2 regions of the Planococcus sp. 11815 genome follow, and region 2 is predicted to be linked to the other one. Evidence: riboswitches for the same ligand, from Rfam matches in the RefSeq annotation. Region 2 holds a riboswitch; the other holds the start of a gene.
The links. A riboswitch is a leader RNA that binds a small molecule or an ion and turns the genes downstream of it on or off. The one in region 2 is predicted to bind FMN.

Region 1: linked by a shared signal. The riboswitch ahead of M1Q06_RS09710 (ECF transporter S component) and the one ahead of ribD (bifunctional diaminohydroxyphosphoribosylaminopyrimidine deaminase/5-amino-6-(5-phosphoribosylamino)uracil reductase RibD) in region 2 are both predicted to bind FMN.

The regions. Positions count from the first base shown of each region.
Region 1 covers NZ_CP096991.1:1,893,414-1,902,701, forward strand. Annotated here, with positions in the region: gene M1Q06_RS09680 (metallophosphoesterase) at 1-177, opposite strand, end outside; gene M1Q06_RS09685 (CBS domain-containing protein) at 247-876, opposite strand; gene M1Q06_RS09690 (LysM peptidoglycan-binding domain-containing protein) at 938-1,690, opposite strand; gene M1Q06_RS09695 (RecQ family ATP-dependent DNA helicase) at 1,771-3,198, opposite strand; gene M1Q06_RS09700 (helix-turn-helix domain-containing protein) at 3,195-4,220, opposite strand; gene M1Q06_RS09705 (ferredoxin) at 4,327-4,578, shown strand; gene M1Q06_RS09710 (ECF transporter S component) at 4,635-5,216, opposite strand; FMN riboswitch at 5,362-5,497, opposite strand; gene M1Q06_RS09715 (hypothetical protein) at 5,576-6,751, opposite strand; gene sigX (RNA polymerase sigma factor SigX) at 6,741-7,274, opposite strand; gene M1Q06_RS09725 (ATP-binding protein) at 7,321-9,099, opposite strand; gene M1Q06_RS09730 (response regulator transcription factor) at 9,092-9,288, opposite strand, start outside.
Region 2 covers NZ_CP096991.1:428,804-438,091, forward strand. Annotated here, with positions in the region: gene M1Q06_RS02285 (alpha/beta hydrolase) at 1-394, opposite strand, end outside; gene M1Q06_RS02290 (PaaI family thioesterase) at 517-915, shown strand; gene M1Q06_RS02295 (MarR family winged helix-turn-helix transcriptional regulator) at 1,064-1,543, shown strand; gene M1Q06_RS02300 (ring-cleaving dioxygenase) at 1,540-2,523, shown strand; gene M1Q06_RS02305 (TIGR04104 family putative zinc finger protein) at 2,673-2,972, shown strand; FMN riboswitch at 3,085-3,215, shown strand; FMN riboswitch at 3,323-3,453, shown strand; gene ribD (bifunctional diaminohydroxyphosphoribosylaminopyrimidine deaminase/5-amino-6-(5-phosphoribosylamino)uracil reductase RibD) at 3,553-4,635, shown strand; gene ribE (riboflavin synthase) at 4,641-5,276, shown strand; gene M1Q06_RS02320 (bifunctional 3,4-dihydroxy-2-butanone-4-phosphate synthase/GTP cyclohydrolase II) at 5,289-6,479, shown strand; gene ribH (6,7-dimethyl-8-ribityllumazine synthase) at 6,492-6,959, shown strand; gene M1Q06_RS02330 (DUF4212 domain-containing protein) at 7,571-7,849, shown strand; gene M1Q06_RS02335 (sodium:solute symporter family protein) at 7,914-9,288, shown strand, end outside.

The DNA of each region.
Region 1 (9,288 bases), 1.5 Mb from region 2:
ATCAGGCCGAAGCTCGCGCCGGTGAACGTCGGAAATGAACAGCAGTTTAAAAGGAGAAAACTCAGCGTCTCCCAACAAGCGGATGACCGCGGTCTCTTTATGCTCACTATGGGCGGAGCGGAACATCCATGCCAGTAAAACCAAGCCCGCTAATATAATACGTAAAATCCACTTCATCATGTACATCCTTTCCGAAGCAACAAAAAAACATAAGCTGCGCTTATGTTTTCCTGTTCAAGCCGCTATTCAATCTTCAGTGATATCTAGAATACGGAAGCCGGATTTTTCCAGTTCCTTCGTGAACTTGTCGATATTGTTCTTTTTCTTCACTTTCAAAACGATGCGGCGCACCATTTTGTCGGTTTCATCGAAAGTAACCAGTGAAACGACGGATTCTTTATGTTTTTCAATGATTTCACCTAGCCGGCCAATGCGGCCTTCTGATTCGACCGATGTAACGGTGATGCGAACCCCTGATTGCTTCATGCCGAATGCACTTTGCAATTGGTTAACAACATCAAAGCGAGTGACGATTCCGAGAAACTTCTCTTCGTCGACGACAGCGATGATCGGGAAATCACGTAATTCGACTAAGGCTTTTTCATACACATCGTCGATATTCAAGTAAACATCTTGGTTGACCATGATATCTTTCACTTTTGTCGAACGCACAAACTCGTCTTTCTGGGCATCCGAATAGAAGAACGCACGGTATGCATGATACCAGGTAAAGATCCCTTTGAATTGGTCGCCATCGACGACAGGCAATGCATCAATGGAATGCTGCTCCAATAGCTTGAGCCCTTTTTCCATCGTATCTTCCGGTGTTACCGTAAAACATCTTTCTTTTTTCACTAATGCACTTTTGACAAACATTCGCTCACCTCTTTTTAGATTCTTCCTACCTTTTCCCTAACAGGAGGCATTTAATCCCTCCTTAAGGCAAAATCAATGTTTGTCCGGGGCTGATATCGTTAGATGCCAATCCATTCGCCTGTTTGATCTTCTCAACAGCGGCGGCTGCACCGCTCGCACCGTAATTATTGACGGCAATACGGTAAAGCGTTTCACTCGATTGGACGGTTACCGTCTTGCCGCCGGCAGTCGGTGTCTCTTCCTGCTCTTGTTGCTGCTCTTTTTCTTTTTCTTCAGCTTGCGCACGTTGTTCGGCTTCGGCTTTTGCTTTCGCTTCAGCTTCCTCACGCGCTTTTTGTTCTGCCAGCGCCGTTTCCTGGGCTTTTTTCTCTGCTTGCTGTTCCGCGGCCGCCTGCTCTTTCTCTTTCGCTTCTGCAGCCGCCTTTTCTTCACGTTCACGTGCTTTTTCTTTTAGCTCTTTCTGTTCTTGTGCTTCTTTTGCTTTGGCGTTTTTCTTTTCTTCTTCGTCTTTCTCCTGGTCGTCTGCAGCAGCAAGTACCGTGCTGTCAGAAGGCGGCTGGGAGTTCAGTTCAAAGCTCACTTCATTTTCGTTTATTTTGGCAGTTAGCGTGTCATCCGGTTCATAGTAAAACGCAACATAAATCAACAAAGTGACCGGAATCAAGATAAAGATAAAAAACAAAGAAGGCAATAATAAGCCCCTGCTTTTCGGCTTGGGCATTTGGCGTGCGCGCCTCGTCAATTCTGCCATGCGTTCCTGTGACAATTCCTGGCGATTCTTTTCCATTGATTCATGATAATTATCGTTTCCCATTTCACGACTACCCCTATCTGTACTAATATATCTATTATGACGAAAAAAGGCTTATTTGTAAATAATAGAAATAGAGATTTTCATATAGGAAGAAGGACCTTCAAACGCTCTTTCCAAGAGCCTTGTGTCGATGCTTTCGGCTCGCTTCGACTACCTTTGAACAGGCTGCGGTCAATCCCATGAAAACTACAGCAATTAGGCGGTATAGCAGGGTTTTCTTGATCGAAGCTCATGCTGATGTATTGCCGGATGCAGCCGCTTGAATGAACCAGCCCGCGGACGGAAGCCGCTTGCCGTTGTTTTTCTTTTTTCAATTGCTCGATCTGGTTCAATGTGCCTTCAAGGGGCAGACGCTCACGCCAATAGGAAATGATGCGATACGCTGTCTCCCTCATCATCCCCTGCTCAATCAATTGCTTCGCTTCTTCCCCGCGCTCATAGATCAGCTCGATTTCATGGCGTTCGGGCAAATCATCCATGATCAAACTCTCCACTAGCCGCTCGTCGCCGGCGGCATACAATAAAGTCGCAAGTGAAGGCAAAGAATCCCGGCCAGCACGCCCGACTTCCTGGACATATCCTTCTATAGAGGACGGTAATTGGAAATGGATGACGTGGCGGATATCAGGAATATGTACCCCCATGCCGAACGCATTGGTCGCACATACCCACTCCAGCTCCTTATTGGCAAATTGCTGTTGCACAAAAATACGGTCCTGCTGTTCCATTCCACCATGGTAAAATGCCGCACGGATGCCGAGTGCGAGGATACGCTCCGCCAATTCCTGCGATTTCCGGCGTGTTCCGGCATAAATGATCCCAGGTCCGGCATATGTTGACACCAAATTCAATAGTTCTTCCAATTTGTCACTATCATTGTCGAATTTGCGAATGTCGTAGCTGATGTTCTTTCGGTCCATCGGATGTGAATAGACGAATGGGTCACTCAATTTTAAGTAACGTTTGATTTCATCTGTGACTTTATCGGTCGCCGTTGCGGTTAGCGCCAAGGTTTGCGGATTGCCAAGCTTTGGCAGAACCTCTGCAATGCGCAAATAATCCGGGCGAAAATCGAAGCCCCACTGAGAAATGCAATGGGCTTCATCCGCGACTAGCAGCGAGATGCCGAGTGATTTCAATTTGCCGAGCACATACGGCTGTACAAGCATCTCGGGAGCCACGAAGATGAATTTATAATTGCCGAGCGTGTTCCACGCCCTTTCGCGATCTTCCGGTTTCATGAAGGAATTGATGGCAATGACCGATTTTTCCCCCATCTTCTTCAATTGGGTGACTTGGTCTTGCATCAACGATAAAAGCGGCGAAACAATGACAATGGCGCCAGGCAAGACTTTGCCAGGAAGCTGATAACACAGCGATTTCCCCATTCCGGTCGGCAGCAGCGCCAAAACGTCACGCCCCGCCAGCACTTGTTCGATCACTTGTTTTTGACCGGGGCGGAATTCCGTGTAGCCGTAAGCTTCGTATAATAGCTTTTCAAGATTCATGTGACGCCACCTCTCATCGCCAGCGCCAACCGGATCTGAAAATAGCTGGCTTCAGGCAATCGCTCTTTAATGTCCCGCAGGCGCATCGTCTTCAACTCCTTGCTGATGTGATGGATCGACTCGAATAACTGCTCGTCCATAAACGGTGCGGAGCTGAACGCTGGGTCGTTCATGGCCATCTCCACGAAATGATCCTCGATCGTACTTGTTTTCAGCTGCCGGAGCTCAGCAATCTGCTTGAGTGAAAATCCGCGTTCAGACAGATTTTGCGTCCGCTTCGCCGATTCTGTCAAGGCAGATTGCTGAATGATGCCTTCAAGCATACCCGCGAGCAATGGATATTCCATGCCTTCGAGCACATCCAGCCAAGCATGCATGGCTTCAACAGCCGCAATCTTTACATCTATCGGCAAAACGCCATGCTGCATGGCCAATTGATCCCAGGTAAGCCCCCCGACACCATAGCCCGACAACCGTTCCACCAGGATATCTTTATGCGTTTCGGTTGTTTTTGCCATAGCCAAGCTGGTTTCGAGCTGGTTTTTAAAAGTTTCTTGAACAGCGGGTGAGCGAAAATCGACGCGTTTCAAATAAGCTTTGGCCCACGCCTGCACCGTTTCATCGGTGACGACTGGATCAAAGCGCTTTTGGCCTTGCATAAAATTGGACATCGTCTGGACCACCAACGATAGGCGCGCAAAGAACCGATTTTCATTGCCCCTGTACTTCCAGCCATTCAAAAGCGTAGGTGGAATTTCCAGATTGAATGCGGAGCGATGGAGCTGGACGATCTTGTCATCTGGGATCAAATAGCCCTGCGCCTGCAACCTGTCAATGGACGCTAGATACTCTTGCTTATCCAGTTTTGGAAGCACTGCAAAATAAGGATGCAACCCGAAATAGCCGATATCCTGAATCGTTTGCCCTGATTTCTTTCCTTTAATTAAATGATAAGGGGAAGATACGGTCCGTTGACCGTCTACCGCTTTCATAATCGCTAAAACGACTTCATCGAATCGCACTGAATTACCCTCCTGGCGGTTTTGGGTTGAAAAAATCATGAAATATCTATAGAATAAACACGATAGTATAACTGAACTTGTTCGGAGATAAAGGAGAGGAACTGGAATGGCTAAATATACCATTGTTGATAAGGATACGTGTATCGCATGCGGAGCTTGCGGAGCAGCGGCACCAGACATTTACGATTATGATGATGAGGGCATCGCCTTCGTTATTCTTGATGATAACACGGGGACTGAACAAGTGCCAGATGAGCTGATGGAGGATATGGAAGACGCATTTGAAGGATGCCCAACCGATTCCATTAAAGTTGCAGACGAGCCATTTGAAGGGGATCCACTTAAATACGAAGACTGACCAAATTTTGGTCAATAGAAAAAGCGGCCGGAAGAATCATCTTCCAGCCGCTTCTTTTATGATAAATAATAGGAACGTTGTTTTTCAATCCAGGTATGCATGCTGCCGAAGATCAATAAGACGACGGTCGTAAGCGCCAAGCCTTTGATCAAGTTGAACGGCAGGATCCCGAGGACAATGGTCGTGTACAATGCGTTTCCGGTCTGTTCTGGCATGTTCAGGAAGTACGTGTACATCGGCAAAAAGACGAAATAATTCAGCAAGCTCATGCCGATTGCCATCGAGAATGTCCCGATGACCAAACCGAATGCGATTCCTTTTTTTGTGGAAACTTTACGGTAAATGGCGTAGACCGGCAAAATGAACAATAGGCTCGTCGCGAAATTCGCCATATGCCCTACAGGGACGCCAGTCGGGCTTCCTGAAAAAATCCAGTCCAATACGTTCTTAAAGAATGCTACCAAGACGCCTGCGACAGGCCCCATCGTGATCGCCGCGATTAGTGCAGGCACGTCACTGAAATCCACTTTCAAAAATGCTGGCAATGCCGGCAGCGGAAAATTGAATAGCATCAACACAAATGAGATGCTACTCAGCATACCGATGACAATCATCGATTGCAATTTCTTGTTCTTCATGTTCCTCTCTCCTTGTCGTGATTCACCAGAAGAAAGGTTCGGATCGCATGCTGCCATAAAAAATCCCTTAAGCAAGGTTCACTTAAGGGAGAGTTAGGCACACTGAAATAAACGGCCCGCCATTAAAAACGGCATGCGTCCGTACCTTCACCTTCTCCCATCCAGACTATACTGTCGGCTTTGGAATCTCACCAAATCCTGCTTTTTACGGCTCGCGGGCTGATGGACCATTATGTCCAATTACCGCCGGTAGGGAATTACACCCTGCCCCGAAGATGAATCGATATTTTTTTATACAAGTTAATCTTATAAAAAAAAGACAGCAATGTAAACCATACTGCTTACATTGCTGTCTTTTTTTATTTTTCTGGCCAGTCGATGCGGTTGGGCGAAACGGGCAGCTCAAGTTCTTTGGAGAAATCGAATTTTGCCCATTCCACTTGTGCCGTATTGGATACCGTCAACGATGAGCCGTAGGATTGAGCCGTGAGCGCCATGCTTTCAATCATCTGCATCGCTTCCATTCCGTCAAGCGCCTCCAAGTCCATTGGCTCTTCGAATATCAATGTGGCGTTCATTCCATCCACTTCAACGCGGTAACTGACCCCGTTAGGAACCGGCGATCGGTAATCCTCATTCGGCGATTGCTGAAGTGCCATCAGCGCATCTCCTACATTTTCCGGCGACATGCCGTAAGCGGGAGCCAAATGCCATTCACTTGTTGACGAAGCAAGCAAGTAAAAGCTTTGCCCTTGCTCGCCCGGAACGAGTGGTTCCGCTGTCCCTACATGGGATAATTGCGCTGCTTCCCCGTCTTCATTCAATACACGAATTTCCTGCTGACCCATGAACGTTTCCTCCAAACTGTTCAGATACAGCAAAGTGGAGGCCGAACCTTGATCATAGGAATGGCCGTCCGGCAAGAAATGGCTGATCGTCGAACCGTTTTGCTGGAGCTCGCCTTCATATGGATGATACTCATCAAAACCCAAGCCGGATTCATCGATTTGACCGGCGAATGTTTCATATAGTTCGAGAGCGTTCGGCTCTGCCGTATCGGCTAGCTGTTCAGGAATGACGAAACTTATGGGCACAACATAGCCATGATAAGCAAGCCCGATGCGCAACACATGCGCACCTTCCAGTTCGCTCTCATAAACTGCGCTCCGCTTCACTTCCGGGCCATCCGTGGCCAAACTCGCTGCCCCTTCGGATTCTTTTGTGGACCCGTCTGCTGGCTCTGTTTGTTCCGTCGGTGCCTCATCTGTTGCCATCGTCGACTCCGCTTCACTGCTTTCACTCTCGCTGCTTGAGTCGGTTCCATTCTGCTGCAGCAAAGAGGCGACGAGCACCGAGATGCTCAGGAATGCGACGATGGCAACTAATAGCGGCAGCCAGCGCTTCGGCTGTTTGGGTGCTTGTTCTTTATGGGAAAGCTTTTTATACACTTCGGCTTTGGGCCGCCTGTCTTGTATTTTGGGGAAATCCCGCAACAAACTTTCGATTTCTTCATCGTCCCATTTGTCATTCGGCATATTCTCCTCCCCCTTCTGCTTCTAGTAATTTTTGGCGGAGGGACCGGATTGCCCGGTGCTGTGTCGTTTTGACTTTGCCTTCCGACCACTCCAGGACTTCAGCAGTTTCCGCAATGGAGAGATCTTGGAAATAACGCATGATGATGACCAGCTTCTGGTCGCCTGTACACAAATCGAGCATTTGGTATAAGCGGATCTTGTCTTCATTGAGCAATGAAACTTCTTCCGGTATTTTTTCAGTTGAAACCAATTGTTGGGTTTCCCAGTCGAAGAAATCCATCGAATGCTTTTTCCTTACTGCGGTCTTGCGGAAATGGTCGATGGCGACATTTTTGGCGATCGAAAAGAGCCAGGTCTTTTCCGAACTCTTTCCTTGGAACCGGTCATAAGCGCGCAGTACCCTCACATAAACTTCATGCATCAGATCTTCTGCCACATGCCGGTCCTTCACTAAATACACCAAAAACTGAAAGACATCCTGATGGTATTGATCGTACAGCCGATGAAACACGGAGTCATTCACGCAACTCCCCCCGTTCCTTGGATTAGTCGTCACGACAGCAGAAAAGTTACATCGCCTTCAGCGGCAATGTGAAGATGAACGAAGTGCCTTCGCCGAATTTGCTTTCGGCGCGGATTTCTCCCGAATGCGCTTTGATGATATTGCTGGCAATCGCGAGCCCGAGCCCTGTGCCGCCTTTGCCGAGCGTCCTTGCCTTATCGGCTTTATAGAAACGCTCAAAGACGAATTCCAGGTCTTTCTCTGTAATTCCGGCCCCGGTATCGTTGATCGAAACTTTTGCGTAGTCTCCCATGTTTTCGACATGCACATGCACTTGCCCTCCCTGCGGAGTGTGGCGAAGTGCATTATCGATCAAATTCGTCATGACCTGTTCGATGCGGTCTTCGTCGAGTTCGGCTGCCGCCCAGTCATCGAGTTCTGTCGTGAAGCTCAGTTCGATGCCTTTTTCTTTCGCGGCTTGGCTGAATTTCAAGCTCATCCGCTCGATGGCATTATTGAACTGCACCAATTCTTTGTAGAGGCGCATATGGCCTGATTCCAATCGTGCCAAGTTCAATAGGTCCGTGACGAGTCGGCCCATGCGCTGGGATTCCTCGTAGATGATCTTGGTCATTTCGTTGCGCTCTTCTTCGCTTGCACCGACGTCATCCAATAAGGCTTCGCTATAGCCCTGCAGCATGGCGATTGGCGTCCGCAGTTCGTGGGATACATTGGCGATGAAATCTTCACGCAGCTTCTCAAGGCGATGCTGTTCCGTCATGTTATGGAGCACAGCCACCGCCCCGCGTACGCTTTCTCCGCTGTATAGCGGGCTGAAATTGACCGCATAATAGGCGCCTTCGATTTCAAGCTCTTCCTCAATTTCCTCCTGGAATGTCAGGACATGGTCGAGCATATGGAGCATTTCCGATGGCAGCGCATTGGCATCGGTCGTGCCGTCTTTGAAGAGCCATTGCTGCAGCAGCTTCTCTGCTGGCGGATTGTTCAACAGGATCGTCTTATCCTGATTGAAGGTGATTACGGCATCCGCCATCGAGGTCAAGATGCTCGATAATTGCTCTTTCTCCTGGTTGATCACTTCGAGATGATGCTTTAACTGGCGGCCCATCTGATTAAAGGCGATCGCCAATTGGCCGATTTCATCTCCGGAAGATACTTTCACTTTTGTGTCGAAATTCCCTTTCGCCAATTCAAATGCCCCTTCGCGCATATTGCGCAGCGGGGAGGTGATCCGGGTCGATAGGAAAAATGCGAAAAACGTCGTCAATAATAACGCGATAAACGCGGATAGGAAAACGATATTGGTTGTTCTTTCAGCAGTGCGGTCCATAACTTCCAATGATTGGTAAATGAAAACCGTGCCGTGAAGCTCATCGCTTGTTTGAAGAGGCGACGCCATGACGATATACGATTCCATGCGGTCTGCTTCCGACAAGGATGGCAGCAGCATTTCTTTCGTTACCGTATCATCGCTTTCAAATACTTTTTGAAATTCGTTTTCGCTGACGATCTTTTCCCTGATTTCCTCGCCATTCAAGCCATCATGCAAATAATACGAGATTTCCCCCGGTTCTTCGGCGATGACTGCATTGGTTTCGGGCCCTAATACTTCGTCGACGATCGATAAATTGCCTTCCCCGGAGTGGTCATTGAAGATCCGGGCTATCATATTCGCTTCGTTGTGAAGCGCTTCTTCCACTGTCTCGCTATGGAAGTTCCCGAGAAACTCCAACAGCAGCACCGTCACGATAAAAAGGACAAAGGAAACGAGAAGCAAAATGGTTACCCACAGCTTCCCGACGATGCTATTCCATATTCTATTCATTGCCGACCTCGAATTTGTATCCGACACCCCATACGGTGACGATCATCTTAGCGGCGGATTCGGAGACGCGGTTCAATTTTTCACGCAAGCGTTTGACATGGGTATCCACGGTACGCAAATCGCCGAAAAAGTCATAATGCCATACTTCTTTGAGTAAATGTTCCCGGTCGAACACTTTATCCGGGGATT
Region 2 (9,288 bases):
TAACGCCCTCCATGTCCGGAACTTCAACGGCAGCGTTGATCAAGGAAATGGCAACGATCTCCGGATGGTTTTCCGCCATATAAAGCGCGAGCGTGCCGCCCATCGACAAGCCAGCCACGAAAATCTTATCACAGCGCTCCGACAGCCAAGCGTAGGCCTCCTCGACAGAAGCGATCCAGTCCTGATACGTGCTGGTTTCCATATCTTCATAATGCGTCCCATGCCCTTTAAGGCGCGGGGCATAGACGCTATATCCTTCGTTCGCGAAAGCCTCAGCAAGCGGGCGCATGCTTTGAGTCGTGCCGGTAAAGCCGTGGGATACGAGAATTCCTGTTTTCCCGCCTTGTGAAATGAACGGCTCTGCGCCGGGAAGAACATCAAAATCGTGTGTCATCCAAAAACCTCCTTTTAGGTAGTCCTTAAGTATTCGTTGCTTTTTGGGAAAGTCCTGCCCATTCAACTGCCTCAAAAAGGAATGCTATACTAATGGAAGAATAATCAACTGGGGGAGATCGCGTGCAAAAAGTACAGGAATATACGCAATTGATCGAGCAGTTCGAGAACGGCCCTTATTTCCAAATGCTCGGTTTTGAAATCGACCGGGTAGAGTATGGCAAGGCGTCCATGCGTTTGAAGAAAAAACCTGAAAATGACAATATGCAAAATATGCTGCACGGCGGCGCGATCATGTCGGGAATCGATATCGTCATGGGGCTTGCCTCGCGCTCGCTCGGAAGCGATGCGGTTTCGACGATTCAAATGGAAGTTCGTTTCATCAAAAGCTTGGCGGAGGGAACGGCCATTTTCCACGCTGAAATGCTGCATCAGACGAACAGTACAGCGGTCCTCACAGGACGCGTTGTCAGTGATCAAGATGAATTATTGGCCTATAGCACAGGCACGTTCAAATTATAAATTGTGATCGCTCCTATTCGCTTATAGCGAATAGGAGTTTTTTGATTGGCTGCAATTGGAAGCCGTTCTCTTGACCCACCAGCGGCGGCTTGTTATAATTACTTTTAATTAAAGATATTTTAATTCGAAGTAAAGAGGTGAAATATAAATGGAGTTCTCCAACCAGAACCTGAAAGCTGTAACGGTTTTGATTCGCGCTGCGGATGCGGTCCATGATGCCATTAAACGCGACGTGGCGGGATACGGCTTAAATGCGACGGAATTCTCGGTGCTCGAACTGCTCTATCACCAAGGCCGGCAACCGATACAGGCAATCGGCAAGAGAGTGTTGATTGCGAGCAGCAGCATCACTTATGTAGTCGATAAGCTGGAGCAAAAAGGCTATGTCGAACGGGAAGCGTGCAAAGAAGACCGGCGCGTGACTTATGCCCTTTTGACTGACGACGGCCAGGAATTGATGAAGCGCATTTTCCCTGAACATGAACGGCAGATGGATAAAGTATTTGCCGGGCTTGAGCAAGAGGAAGTAGCGGAGTTGATCGAGAAACTGAAAAAAGTGGGCTACGAAGCACAAGAAAGTATTGAACCGAAAGATGGAATAGTAAAAGACAAGGAGCGGTATGCATGAACGAATTGAAAGGGATCCACCATGTAACGGCGATTACGAGCAGCGCCGAGAAGAATTATGAATTTTTCACGTATGTATTGGGGATGAGATTGGTTAAGAAAACGGTGAACCAAGATGATATCCAAACCTATCACTTGTTTTTCGCTGACGATAAAGGCTCAGCCGGGACGGATATGACTTTCTTTGATTTTCCTGGAATCCCGAAAGGCTCTCATGGCACGAACGAAATTTACAAGACGGCTTTCCGTGTGCCGACGGACGAAGCGCTTAGCTATTGGGAAAAACGTTTTGACAAATATGAAGTAAAGCACAATGCAATAACCGAACAATTCGGCGTGAAAACTTTGTCGTTTTCCGACTTCGATGACCAGCAGTATATGCTCGTATCGGACGAGAACAATGAGGGCGTACAGGCCGGCACGCCGTGGCAGCAGGGTCCGGTCCCGCTTGAATTTGCCATCACTGGGCTTGGCCCGATCCATATCCGCATCGGGCAATTCGATTACTTGAAGGAAGTATTGGAAAAAGCGATGCATATGCGTGAGATTGCTGACGAAGGGCCGTTTCATCTATTCGAGATGGGCGAAGGCGGAAACGGTGCACAAGTGATCGTCGAGCATAATGCAGACTTGCCGTCCGGCCAGCAAGGTTTCGGAACGGTGCATCACGCCGCCTTCCGCGTGGCGGACCGCGAAGCGTTGAATGAATGGATCGGCCATATGCAGGAAATCGGCTTCTCGACTTCCGGATACGTCGATCGCTTCTTCTTCGAATCATTGTATGCACGGGTCGCACCTGGTTTATTGTTTGAATGGGCAACGGATGGCCCGGGCTTCATGGGCGATGAGCCATATGAAACGCTTGGGGAGAAGCTTTCTTTGCCGCCGTTTTTAGAGCCGAAGCGTGAACAGATCGAAAGCATGGTGCGCCCGATTGATACGGAGCGCAGCACGAAGGATATCGAAAAAGAATACCTATAAGGAAAATTCGGCACTGCTCACAATGGGCAGTGCTTTTTTGCAGGTAGGAGGAAAGAATGTCCAAAAAACTGAAATAATGGGACGGTTTTGGGAACTTATCCCACTTATGTACGTAAGTATAGATAGTACAAGGAAAGGGGAGAACGGCGATGCCGAAATGCCAAAATTGCGGAACGACATGGACATGGGGGCAGACCGTCTGCCGATTGTTCACACTCGGGGATAGCTTAACTTGCCCCTCTTGCCGGCAAGAACAATTCATGACGATGGAATCGCGGAAAAAGACCAGCTTGTTCGTTTTTGCCGCTCCGCTCATCATGTTCATTTCGGTCGCTTTCGGCATCGATCCGTTCGTTTCCCTCGCCTTATTCCTGGTTTCCTTTTTAATGATCATGGGCATTTACCCATTCTTTATCGAATTGACAGACGAGCGCGGGCCGATGTGGTAACTAGTAAAAACCCGAGTTTCTTTCTAGGGATTGAGTTGGCTTCGCGCAAAAATTGAGATTCTTTTCTGGACAGCCCCCGGAGCTTGCGCTAAACTTACAGATAATCATCTATAGCGTTCTTCGGGGTCGGGTGAAATTCCCAATCGACGGTAACGGAGCAATCCGAAGCCCGTGAGCCTTTCGGGGCAGGATTTGGTGCAAGTCCAAAGCCGACAGTTAAAGTCTGGATGGGAGAAGAACCGTCAAACAGCCTACTAGCAATCGCTAAGGCTTCTTTGATATGCACTTTCAAGGCCCCTTTCTTTTACGAAAGGGGCCTTTTTTGCATACTGTGGATGATCAACTGAATAGTATTCCTTCGGGGTCGGGTGAAATTCCCAATCGACGGTAACGGAGTAATCCGAAGCCCGTGAGCCTTTCGGGGCAGGATTTGGTGCAAGTCCAAAGCCGACAGTTAAAGTCTGGATGGGAGAAGGAAGAACACGGAAATTATAGAGTTTTCTATAGTTCTATTTCCTATTGTCTTCTAACCCATTGGCTAATCAATGGGTTTTTATTTTGTTCTGAAAGGTGTGATCAAGTGGACGATCAGCAAATCATGAAGCACGCACTGGAGTTGGCGCGATCAGCTGCCGGGCAGACTTCCCCCAACCCTCTTGTCGGGTCGGTGATCGTCAAAGATGGCCGCATCATCGGCATGGGCGCGCATCTGAAAGCGGGACAGGCGCATGCAGAAATTCATGCGCTGAATATGGCAGGCAATGAAGCACGAGGCGCAGATATATATGTGACGCTGGAGCCTTGCAGCCATCATGGCCGGACAGGGCCTTGCGCAGACGCGATCATAAAAGCCGGCATCCGCCGTGTCGTCGTCGCTGTGCTTGACCCGAATCCGCTCGTTTCGGGCCAAGGCATCCAAAAGCTTGAAAATGCCGGGGTTATTGTAGAGACCGGTGTCTGCGAGCAGGAAGCTGCGGAGCTGAACCGGATGTTTTTCACCTTTATCCGCAAAAAGCGGCCGTTCGTCACATTGAAGCACGCCATTACGCTAGACGGCAAAATCGCTGTATACGGCGGCCGTTCTGAAAAAATTACAGGGCCTGAAGTGCAGCGCGACGTCCACGAACTGCGCTTGCTGCACGACGCCATCCTGGTTGGCACGCAGACCATTGCACTCGACAACCCCCGTTTGACCAATCGGTTTGCTGACTCCCCGAAGCAGCCGATCCGCGTCATTTTGGATCGCCAGCTGCGCATCCCATTAGAGAGCCATGTCATTCAAGTACCTGATGCCCCTACTTGGATTATCGTCGGATCAAGAGCCGATATCGACAGCCGCTGCGCATTTCCTGAGCATGTCCGAATTCTGCAACTGGATACGCCGGATGTGGAAATCGCCGCTGCACTGGAATTGCTGGCCGAGCAAAAGGTGTTGTCTGTCCTTGTGGAAGGCGGGCAAAAAATCAATACTGCTTTTTTGAAAAGCGGTTTGGTGGATGAAGTTGCTACGTATATTGCACCGATTATTCTCGGCGGCGAAGGAACCGTTTCCGTCTTCGGCGACCTGCAAACCAGTTCTGCGTCAAACGGCATTCGCTTGGAGACACAAAAGGTGGAGCACCTCGGAACGGATCTGAAGATCATCTCCACCTTAAAGGAGTGACACAAATGTTTACAGGAATTATAGAAGAAAAGGGGCAACTCGCGGGGATCAAGCGCGGCGCGTCCAGCATGGAAATGACGATCCGTGCAAATGTTGTCTTAGAAGAAACAAAAATCGGCGACAGCATTTCAGTCGAAGGGGTCTGTTTGACCGTGACTTCCTTATCAAGCGGCCGTTTCACGGTGGATGTCATGCCGGAAACCTTCCACGGCACGACCCTTTCTTCACTTAGTACATCCAGTGCCGTCAATCTGGAACGTGCCATGGCGGCGAATGGCCGTTTCGGCGGGCATCTTGTCGCGGGCCATATCGATGGGGTCGGCAAGATCTTGCGCAAGCGCCCACAGGAAAATGCCATGTATATCGATATAGCGGCGCCTCCTGAATTGCTTGCGCAGTCGATCGTTAAAGGATCCGTCGCAATTGACGGCATCAGCTTAACGATTTTCGAACTCAGCGAAAATCATTTGACCGTTTCGCTCATCCCGCATACGGCGGGAGAAACAACTTTGGGCAGCAAAAAAGTAGGCGATTCGGTCAATCTCGAGACCGATATGTTCGGAAAGTACGTGCAGCGTTTTATGGAGCATGCGCCAAAACAACCGATGAACGCCGATTATTTGCGGCGCCACGGATTTTAAAGGAGCAAACCGATGCTAAATACAATTGAAGAAGCAGTAAAGGATTTGCAGGCAGGAAAAGTCATTATTCTAGTAGATGACGAATCAAGGGAAAACGAAGGGGATTTTGTGTGCCTCGCAGAACATGCGACGCCTGAAAACATCAATTTCATGGCAACGCATGGCAGGGGGCTTATCTGCACGCCGGTCTCGCCGGATATCGCATTACGGCTGAAACTCGACCAAATGGTCAGCCATAATACTGACCATCACGAAACGGCATTTACCGTCAGCATCGACCATAAAGATGCCAAGACGGGAATCAGCGCCTTTGAACGGTCGGACACCATTTTGCAGATGCTCAATACAAAAGCTGTGCCGCAGGATTTCAAACGGCCGGGGCACGTCTTCCCGCTTGTCGCAAAATCGGGCGGCGTATTCCAGCGCCAAGGACATACAGAGGCGTCAGTCGACTTGGCGCGTCTTAGCGGCAGCGAACCGGCAGCGGTCATTTGTGAAATCATGAATGTTGACGGCACAATGTCACGCATGCCGGAACTGGAAAAGCTGGCAGATGAATTCAATTTGAAACTTATTACCATCGAGGATCTCTATGCGTACCGCGCGGAGAAAGACCCGATTCTCAAGCGGGAATCGAGTGTCCATATGCCGACCGACTTCGGTGAATTCCGCATGGTGGGTTATTCCAACCGCCTGGATACAGAAGAGCATGTCGCCATCGTCAAAGGCAATCCCGAGTCGGTGGAAGCACCGATTGTGCGCATTCATTCAGAGTGTTTGACCGGTGATATTTTCCACTCGCGCCGCTGTGATTGCGGGGCGCAGCTTGCAAAATCGCTTGAATTGATCGAACAGGCAGGTGCGGGCATCGTCCTCTATATGAGACAGGAAGGGCGCGGCATCGGCTTGTTGAACAAGCTGAAAGCGTATGAGCTGCAAGAACAGGGCTTGGATACGGTCGAAGCTAATGAACAGCTCGGCTTCCCTGCGGAAATGCGCGATTATACATTGTGTGCTTTGATGCTGAAAGACCTGGGCGTGTCGCGCGTCCGGCTGTTGACTAACAATCCAGCCAAGACAGCTGCGCTTATCGAATACGGCATCGAAGTGGAAGAACGGCTGGCGCTCGTCATCCCGCCAACTGAAGACAATACGCAATACATGAAAACGAAAAAACAACGGATGCATCATCTAATCGACTAAGGAGTGTTCATAATGGAAACAGTTTACGAAGCAAATTTGATCGGATCGGATTTAAAAATAGGGATCGTTACAGGCAGATTCAATGATTTCATCACCTCGCGCTTGTTGGACGGCGCCGTCGACGGCTTGGTGCGCCACGGCGTAAATAAGGAAAACATCGACACTGCGTGGGTACCGGGGGCATTTGAATTGCCGCTGGTCGCGAAGAAAATGGCGGAAACAAAAAAATACGATGCGGTTATCGCACTCGGTACCGTGATCCGCGGTTCGACGACCCATTACGATTACGTCTGCAGCGAAGCGGCAAAAGGCATTGCGCAAGCCGGCATGTCGACAGGCGTTCCGGTCATTTTCGGCGTGTTGACGACGGAAACGATTGAACAGGCGATTGAACGCGCTGGCACGAAAGCTGGAAACAAAGGCTACGAAGCGGCAGTTTCTGCAGTTGAAATGGGCAATTTGATGAAAGCATTCGACTGATCCAAAAGAGCTGAAAACAGGTTTTTGATTGGCGGAATGGGCCAGATATTTTCTGGGCATCCATCATTTCACACAAGTGAATAATTAACATGAGCCTGCATTCTTTTATGAATGCAGGCTCATTTATTGGTGGCATTTATCTTGATACAACAACATACTGTTGGAATTTCAGCCTATACTACTTTGAGTTCAAAAGATATTTTATTTGAATCTTATTATAATAATGCATTGACAATTAACAGAAGTTTTAGAATAATGAAAAAAGATAACATCTATTATCCTTAAAATGGAAAGGGAGGGGGAAGGGCGAATCATCACTTATGATAGGCCGTCCGTAGGCTTATTTGTTAGCGTTTTCAAAAAAGGAGTGAGTCGATGATCTGGGTTCTTACATTGAGCCTTATCACCATCGTGTCCGTAGTCGCTGGGTTAAAAAGACGGAAGGTCGTCTATTTTTTCCTTCCATTTGCATCGCTATTTGCATTCATGCTCGTCAAGGTCATAATGGTGCCACTCCCATTCCTGGATACGGTCCGTTTCATTTTCCAGTTGAGGGGGTGAACTTCGCAATAGAGGAATTCGGCTTCTAAACCGGCAAAGGGGTGGGTAATTTGAGGAAGATCGATAAAAAACAAGCAGATGCGTATTTCCGGACTCGTACCACGTTGGTCACCATCTATTTACTGATCGGGTTTTCGGCATCTTTCGGGGTCGTCATGTTCGCGGAGGAATTGTCGGGCTTCAGCGTCAATGGAATGCCTTTCCATTATTTCATGGGAGCGCAAGGGGCAGTGTTGACTTTCATCATCTTGCTTTTCGTTAACGCCATCGTCAATGACCGGATCGACAAAAAATTCGGTTTGGATCAAGACTTGGAAGACAAGAAATAGCAAAGGGCTTCCGACTAACTGAAAGCGATGGATAAAATTGCATAATCGACAAGGGGGAGAAGCAGTGGATTCACAATTTCTCGTATCACTTGTATTGATCCTGGCAACATTCGGCTTGTACATCGGCATCGCCGTCTATAATATGGCCAGGCAAACATCCGACTTTTATGTAGCCGGGCGTAATGTTCCTGCAGTGTTCAACGGGATGGCGATCGGCGCCGACTGGATGAGTGCCGCGTCGTTCATCGGGATGGCCGGAACGGTCATGTTGCTCGGATATGACGGCCTTGCCTATATCATGGGTTGGACAGGCGGATATTTGCTTTTGACTTTCCTATTGGCGCCGCAGCTCCGGAAATCCGGGCGCTACACGGTGCCGGAGTTTATCGGCGACCGTTATAGCAGCAGTACCGCACGTTTGATCGCGGCAGTTGCGACCATCATCATCAGTTTTACATATTCTATTGGGCAGCTCTCGGGATCCGGCGTCGTCATCGGCCGGCTGTTGGAAGTGCCGACAGCCGTCGGTACAATCATCGGTGTCGTCTTGATCGCTTTCTACTCGGCACTTGGCGGGATGAAAGGGATTACGTGGACGCAGGTGGCGCAATACTTGGTCTTGATCATCGCCTATTTAATTCCTGTCATTTTCATGTCGTTACAATTGACAAGCAATCCGATTCCTTGGCTGTCTTACGGGCAGATCATCGGGGAACTCCAGCAGCTCGATCAGCAGCTTGGCGTTTCTGAATACGTTGTGCCGTTTACGGAAGCGACCAAATGGCAGTTTTTGGCACTCATGTTTACATTAATGGCCGGAACAGCCGGGTTGCCTCACGTTATCGTGCGTTTCTACACCGTTTCTACAATGAAAGCAGCCCGTTGGAGCGGGGCGTGGGCATTATTGTTCATCGGTTTGCTTTACTTGTCGGCACCGGCTTATGCCGCATTTTCACGTTTTATCTTGATGACTCAAGTGGCGGGCTCTTCAATTGCTGATTTACCGGCTTGGACGGCTTCGTGGGTGAACACAGGCTCGTTGTCGGTTGCTGATACAAACGGCGATGGCATCCTCCAGTGGGAAGAAATCGTCATCAGCAATGATATCGTGGTCATGGCAACGCCTGAAATCGCCAATCTCGGTGTCTTTGTCATCGGGTTGATGGCCGCCGGCGCAATGGCCGCGGCACTATCGACAGCGGGTGGGCTGATGATTGCCATTTCAGCCGCTCTCTCCCAGGATATCTATTACCGTTCAATTAACCCGAAAGCGACGGAAAGCCAGCGACTGCTCGTCGGCCGTTCATCGATCATCATCGCGACTGTTGCAGCCGGCATCGTGGCGCTGAATCCACCAGGCGCGATTACGCAGATCGTGGCATGGGCATTTGCGCTTGCATCCGGAACGTTCTTCCCGGCACTGATTCTCGGTGTGTGGT